3 regions of the Bradyrhizobium sp. CCBAU 53421 genome follow, and region 3 is predicted to be linked to each of the others. Evidence: predicted binding sites of a transcription regulator. Region 3 holds the regulator's gene; each other region holds the start of a gene.

The links. The regulator PhoB, encoded in region 3, activates phosphate uptake and scavenging genes when phosphate is short. The targets are predictions, from matches to a motif close to TGTCATNNANCTGTCAT.
Region 1: the regulator PhoB is predicted to act here: its motif matches at 947-963, upstream of XH92_RS02050 (DUF2794 domain-containing protein).
Region 2: the regulator PhoB is predicted to act here: its motif matches at 890-906, upstream of ppk2 (polyphosphate kinase 2).

The regions. Positions count from the first base shown of each region.
Region 1 covers NZ_CP030047.1:422,781-425,048, reverse strand. The annotation lists gene XH92_RS02055 (Bax inhibitor-1/YccA family protein) at 1-329, shown strand, start outside; gene XH92_RS02050 (DUF2794 domain-containing protein) at 512-883, opposite strand; gene XH92_RS02045 (thioredoxin family protein) at 1,857-2,268, opposite strand, start outside.
Region 2 covers NZ_CP030047.1:6,731,521-6,733,788, forward strand. The annotation lists gene XH92_RS31730 (fumarylacetoacetate hydrolase family protein) at 1-824, opposite strand, end outside; gene ppk2 (polyphosphate kinase 2) at 973-1,920, shown strand.
Region 3 covers NZ_CP030047.1:8,653,966-8,656,233, reverse strand. The annotation lists gene pstB (phosphate ABC transporter ATP-binding protein PstB) at 1-208, shown strand, start outside; gene phoU (phosphate signaling complex protein PhoU) at 220-936, shown strand; gene phoB (phosphate regulon transcriptional regulator PhoB) at 1,043-1,753, shown strand; gene XH92_RS40075 (GcrA family cell cycle regulator) at 1,991-2,268, opposite strand, start outside.

The DNA.
Region 1 (2,268 bases), 1.0 Mb from region 3:
GCCTCTACGGCTACACCACCAAGCGTGACATGAGCGGCATGGGCTCGTTCCTGTTCATGGGCCTGATCGGCATCATCATCGCGAGCCTCGTCAACCTGTTCCTGGCGAGCTCGGCGCTGCAGTTCATCGTCTCGGTGGTCGGCGTGCTGGTGTTCGCGGGCCTCACCGCCTGGGACACCCAGCGGCTGAAGAACGACTACATCTACGGCTACGCCTCGCAGGGTGGCGTGATGGCAGAGCGTGCGGCAATCACTGGTGCGCTGTCGCTCTACCTGAACTTCATCAACCTGTTCACGCTGCTGCTGCAGCTGCTCGGCCAGCGCGACTAAGCGCCTCGAGCGAGCCGATCGATCCAAGCCCCGGCCTAGCGGCCGGGGCTTTCTTTTGCGGGGGGGGGAATGTGGCGTAGCCCGGATGGAGCGGAGCGCAATCCGGGACAGGTTATCCGCGGCTTCAGCAGTCCCGGATTTCGCTTCGCTTCATCCGGGCTACGAAGCGCCAAGCTCCGGCGCTACACCAGCGACAGCTTGCGATCGATTACGAACAGCACCCGTTCGAGTTCGTGGCCGCGGCGCAGGATCAGGCCGGTCGCCGAAATCACGCTGTACATGCCCTGCTTGCGCGCCAGCCGGGGATCCTTCTCGATCCGGTAGATCGGCACTTCGGACGCCCGCCGGAACACCGAGAACACGGCGCGGTCCTTCAGGAAGTCGATCGCATAGTCGCGCCACTCGCCATCGGCGACCATGCGGCCATAGAGATTGAGAATGCGATTGAGCTCAAGTCGATTGAATGTCACGCAGTTGGACTGAGGGGTCGCCGCGACGGGACGCGCCGCGGCGCGACTCCCGCTCGGATCAGTGTCCTCCGAGATCAAACTCATCGAGCGCCTCCTGTCATTCCAGTGACGATCAGGTCCCGAAGGCCGATGCCCCCTGTTCGGGATCGTCACGAGAGTGACATGATCGCGCTAAGCGAGGGGCGCTGCAAGTGCCCCATGGAGGGACTGACGACGCCTTGCTATCACCCCGCTATCTCGCCTCACTTGGCTTCACTACATCATGCGATGTGTAAACCTATGTCCAGGCGCGTAGCCCGAAGCGCCCGGATGGCCGCGAAGGCTCCCATGCGCGCGGAACAAATGACCCGGCGCATAACCCGACGCACCAGGATGACCTGCGACCGATCCGCGCGTATGGAATGATGTTCCCGGCGCGACCATTGAGGCTCCTCCGCCTCGTGCATAACCGGTCGAGGAAGTCGCGGCCATAAGGCCGACCACTGCAACGAGCGCCAAAACTTTCGTCATGGCATCCTCCTCTGCAACTCTGTCCCGCTGAAATAACGCAGCGCCCGGTGCTTGGTTCGGATCGGGAAGCGAAACCAAGGGGTTGGCCGCTTGAATAGGACGTCCCGCAAGCGCGAATGCGGACACGAGGGACTAGGTCGGGACAGCGCCAAAGATTCACGGGAACGTTAGCGGAATCATATTGCTGCCCCACTTCCGCCAATCGCCCGCCCCGCTGCCCTGCGAAAAGAAAATCCTGCGTTGGCCCGGTCCTTTCGGTTCCGGATTCCTCAGCCCCCAGCCCCCCGGGGCCGTCGGGATCGGGCCTGTTCGCAGGGGAGTCAAATCCCAAACACTGGGCCAACGAAAGTTGGTCCTTTTTGTTTTTGGGACCGGCTCAATCAATCCCGCGCCAACAGGATGCGCGAGCCGAGCTTTCGGCGCCTTCCTTTAAGCGCGTCACTGGATGCACGCTTGTCGGATGCACGCTTGTCCGCCGCGTCAGGCAGGCGCCATGACATGCGCGCGGCTCAACGACGCGACTGACGCAGGCTAGCGCAGCGACGCGCTAGTGAAGCGATGTGAATGCGGCGCCCAGCATCGGGCCCGGCTTGTCGCGGTTGCCGTCCTGGACGTACACGGCCGCGGCATCGACACCATCGCGCGTGATGTTCTCCAGCGGCACGGTCCAGCTCCCGGACGAGCCATTCCAGTCACCGACCTTCAGCAGGTTGCGCACCACGTTGTGATACGTGATCTCGTGGCCGCGATTCTCGCCGCGCGCGATCGAGATCGGCACCGACTTCGAGATCGAGCAAATCCAGACTTCGCCGCGCGACACCGCGGGCGACTTGGATGCCGCGACCGACACGTTGATCTGCTTGCCGGTCAGCGTCATCGTCACCGGCACCGACATCACGGCGCCGCTCTTCTCGGTGTCCTTGATCGCGCTCTCGATGCTGGCGCGGTCGCTGCCGATC
Region 2 (2,268 bases), 1.9 Mb from region 3:
TTCCTGACGTCGTCGAGCGAGAAGGTCTGATCGAACAGCCGGAGCAGCGGGCCGATCGCGCAGGACGCATTGTTGTCCTTGGCCTTCGACAACAGCAGCGCCGAGCGGCCCTCGAAGTCGCGCAGGTTGACGTCGTTACCGAGCGCGGCGCCGACGATCTTGCCGGCGGCGGAGACCACAAGCACGACCTCGGGCTCCGGATTATTCCAGGTCGACTTCGGATGCAGCCCGGCATCCATGCCTGACCCGACCGAGGACAGCGTCGGCGCCTTGGTGAAGACTTCGGCGTCGGGACCGATGCCGACCTCGAGATACTGGCTCCAGGCGTTCTGGTCGATCAGCACCTGCTTCAACCGCATCGCCTGCTCGGAGCCCGGCTTCAGCTTGGAGAGATCGTCGCCGACGAGGCGCACCACCTCCTTGCGGATCGCCTCGGCCGACGACGGGTTGCCGCGTGCGCGCTCCTCGATCACGCGCTCGAGCATCGAGATCGCGAAGGTGACGCCGGCGGCTTTCAGCACCTGCAGATCGACCGGCGCGAGCAGGTGCGGTTTTGCCCTGTCGCGGCTGTCGGGCGGCGTGTTGGCGAGGATGGCGTCGAAATCGCCGATCCGCTCACCACGCGTGGCGCGCAAGGCTGCGGCGGGATCGGCTTCCTCGCACAACGCGCTCACGGTCGGGAAACGCGCGGTGACGTCGAACACGCCGTCCGCCCGCACCGCGACCACGGCCGGCCCGCCGGCCTGCGGCAGCCACACCCGTCCGACCAGCGTGCCGGCGGTGCCGTCCTCCGGCAGGACGTCTTTTGGCGTGAGCGAAATCATCGGCGTCTCCTTTTTTGATCTTGTGATCACTTGTTAGCACAGACCGCCCGGCAGCGTGAAACAGCAGTCATGCCAATGTCATAGAGGGGTAACATCGCCCGTCAATGCTCCCCGTCGTTCCATCTAACACACTGAAAGACGGACCTTCATGACCGCCTCCGCCCTCACCGACGAAGCCATGCGCGACGAAGCCCTGCGTGAGGAAGCTTTGCGCGCCCGCATCCATCAGGAAATGGCCGACAGCCTCGACGAGGAACTCGAGCTCGAGCTCGACGACATGAGGCTCGACGAGCTCGACCATGACGGCGCCGCCGGCAAGCCGTCGATCGACCGCAAGTTCTACTTCCGCGAATTGCTGCGGCTGCAGGGCGAACTGGTCAAGCTGCAGGACTGGGTGCAGCACGAGAGGAAGAAGGTCGTGGTGCTGTTCGAGGGCCGCGACTCCGCCGGCAAGGGCGGCGTCATCAAGCGCATCACCCAGCGGCTCAACCCGCGCGTCTGCCGCATCGCGGCGCTGCCGGCGCCGAACGAGCGCGAGCGCACGCAATGGTACTTCCAGCGCTATGTCTCGCATCTGCCGGCCGGCGGCGAGATCGTCCTGTTCGACCGCAGCTGGTACAACCGCGCCGGCGTCGAGAAGGTGATGGGTTTCTGCACCGACGAGCAATATGAGGAATTCTTCAATTCGGTGCCGGAATTCGAGCGCATGCTGATCCGCTCCGGCACCATCCTCTTGAAATACTGGTTCTCGATCACCGACGAGGAGCAGGCGTTCCGCTTCTCGATGCGGATCCAGGATCCACTCAAGCAGTGGAAGCTGAGCCCGATGGACGTCGAGGCGCGGACCCGCTGGGAGCTCTACACCAAGGCCAAGGAGACGATGCTGGAACGCACCCATCTACAGGACTCGCCGTGGTGGATCGTCGATGCCGTCGACAAGAAGCGCGCCCGGCTCAATTGCATCTCGCATCTGTTGAGCCAGATCCCCTATCAGCAGGTCACCCACCAACCGGTGGCGCTGCCGCCGCGGGTGCGCAACCCCGACTATCACCGCGGCCCGATCCCGCCGGAGATGTACGTGCCGGGAAGGTATTGATGCGGGCGCGCGCTCGCTCAGCTCCATCTCCCCGTTCTTACGGGGAGATGGTTGGGGCGAGGGGCTGCCTCCGCGCCGGCGGGTAATGTTACGCTCGCCGGGTGAGGCGCGCCTGCACAGTTTCGGAATAATAGAATAGTGCCACTGATTTGCCCGACATGTCAAGCTGCCGTGTCGAATGCCGGCACGCCGCCGGCTACTGTGCATGGGGTTGTTTTCGATATTTGGCAGAGCACCCCTGCGCAGGCCGGCTATACGCGATGAGCCTGCCGCAAGCTGGGACAAGGTGAAGAGATGGGCATCTTCTCTTCGCCACGCCTACCAATGGTGCAGGCGCGCGCCCTTGCT
Region 3 (2,268 bases):
CGCCAAGGTCGAGGAGCTGATCCAGGAGCTCTCCGAGGACTACACGATCGCGATCGTCACCCACAACATGCAGCAGGCGGCGCGCGTCTCCGACAAGACCGCCTTCATGTATCTCGGCGAGCTGATCGAGTTCGACGACACCAACAAGATCTTCACCTCGCCGAGCGATCGACGCACCCAGGACTACATCACCGGCCGGTTCGGCTGAGGAGAGAGATGATGGCTTCTGAACATACCGCCAAGGCATTCGACAGCGACCTGCAGGAATTGACCCGCCTGGTCGCCGAGATGGGCGGGCTCGTCGAGCGGATGATCACCGAGTCGGTCGATGCGCTGATCCGGCGCGACGTCGCGCTCGGCAAGCGCGTGGTCGCGGCCGACATCGAAATCGACAATCTGCAGCGCGTCATCGAAGAGCGCGCGGTGCTGACGATCGCCCGCCGCCAGCCGATGGCTATCGACCTGCGCGAGATCGTCAGCGCGATGCGCGTCGCGACCGACCTCGAGCGGATCGGCGACCTCGCCAAGAACATGGGCAAGCGCGTCGCGGCGCTGGAGAGCGATTTCCAGCCGCTGAAGCTGATCCGCGGCCTCGAGCACATGACCGACCTCGTGCTGTCGCAGGTCAAGTCGGTGCTCGACGCCTATGCCGCGCACGATCTGCCGGCGGCGATGAACGTCTGGAAGGGCGACGAGGAGGTCGATGCGATCTGCACCTCGCTGTTCCGCGAGCTGCTGACCTACATGATGGAGGACCCGCGCAACATCTCGTTCTGCATCCATCTGATGTTCTGCGCCAAGAACATCGAGCGGATCGGCGATCACGCCACCAACATCGCCGAGACCGTGTTCTACATGATCGAGGGCCAGCAGATCACCGACAAGCGCCCGAAGGGCGACATGACCAACTTTGCCACCACGGTGCCGGGCAACTAGGTGTGCGATCCGCGACAAGCCGCTTGCGCGGAGATTATGCTGAAGGAAGTAGGCGTTTCGGTTTGCGTCAGGGCAACGGATCACCACAGAGAAAGAACTTAGACCGATGAGCGCACGCATTCTGGTAGTCGAAGACGAGGAAGCGCTGACGACGCTGTTGCGCTACAACCTCGATGCGGAAGGCTACGATGTCGAAACGGTGGGGCGCGGCGACGATGCCGATACCCGCCTGAAGGAGCGCGTTCCCGACCTCGTGGTGCTGGACTGGATGCTGCCGGGCCTGTCCGGCATCGAGCTGTGCCGCCGCCTGCGGGCACGGCCCGAGACCAAGCAGCTTCCGATCATCATGCTGACCGCGCGCGGCGAGGAGAGCGAGCGCGTGCGCGGGCTTGCCACCGGCGCCGACGACTACATCGTCAAGCCGTTCTCGGTGCCGGAATTGCTGGCGCGGGTGAAGGGCCTGCTGCGTCGCGCGAGCCCGGAGCGGCTAGCGACCGTCTTGACCTATGGCGACATCGAGCTCGATCGCGAGAAGCGCCGCGTGGCGCGCTCGGGCCGTCCGATCGATCTCGGGCCGACCGAGTATCGGCTGCTCGAATTCTTCCTCGAGCATCCCGGCCGCGTGTTCAGCCGCGAGCAGCTGCTCGACAGTGTCTGGGGCCGCGACATCTATATCGATGAGCGTACCGTCGACGTGCATATCGGCCGCCTGCGCAAGCTGCTCAATCCGGGCCGCGAGCAGGATCCGATCCGCACCGTGCGCGGCGCCGGCTACGCGCTCGACGACCGCTTCGCGAAGGCCGAGCCGCAGCCGTAAGGCTGTGCGGCAATCTCAAGCCGCACCGGTGTCGTCCCGGCGAAAGCCGGGATCCATAACCACGAATGGGTGTTGTTAGAAAGCCGTCTGGCCGCTTGCCGATTGCGTCGGCCGCGGCGTATGCGTCCCGGCCTTCGCCGGGACGACACCGGTGATGCAGCCGGGCTACGCGTCTCACAAAAAAATCCCCGCTTCCGCGGGGATTTGTTTTTGCAGTCCAGGCTGGTTTCCCGAGTGCTACTTGATTTGTGGCTTTGCCGACGGCCGGCGGCGATCGGCAGCGGGCTGGTAGGCGACGCGCGAGTGATGCGCGCAATAGGGCAGGCCGGCGAGCGCCTTGCCGCCGCAGAAGAAGAATTCCGGGCTCGAGGGATCGCCGACCGGCCAGTGGCAAGTGGCCTCGTTGAGCTCGAGCAGCGACAGCCGCTGGCTCATCGGCACCACGTTGTCGAAGGAGATCGGATCCGGCTCCATCTCGACCTCGAAGGCATGGGCGAGCGCGGTGTTGCCGCGCG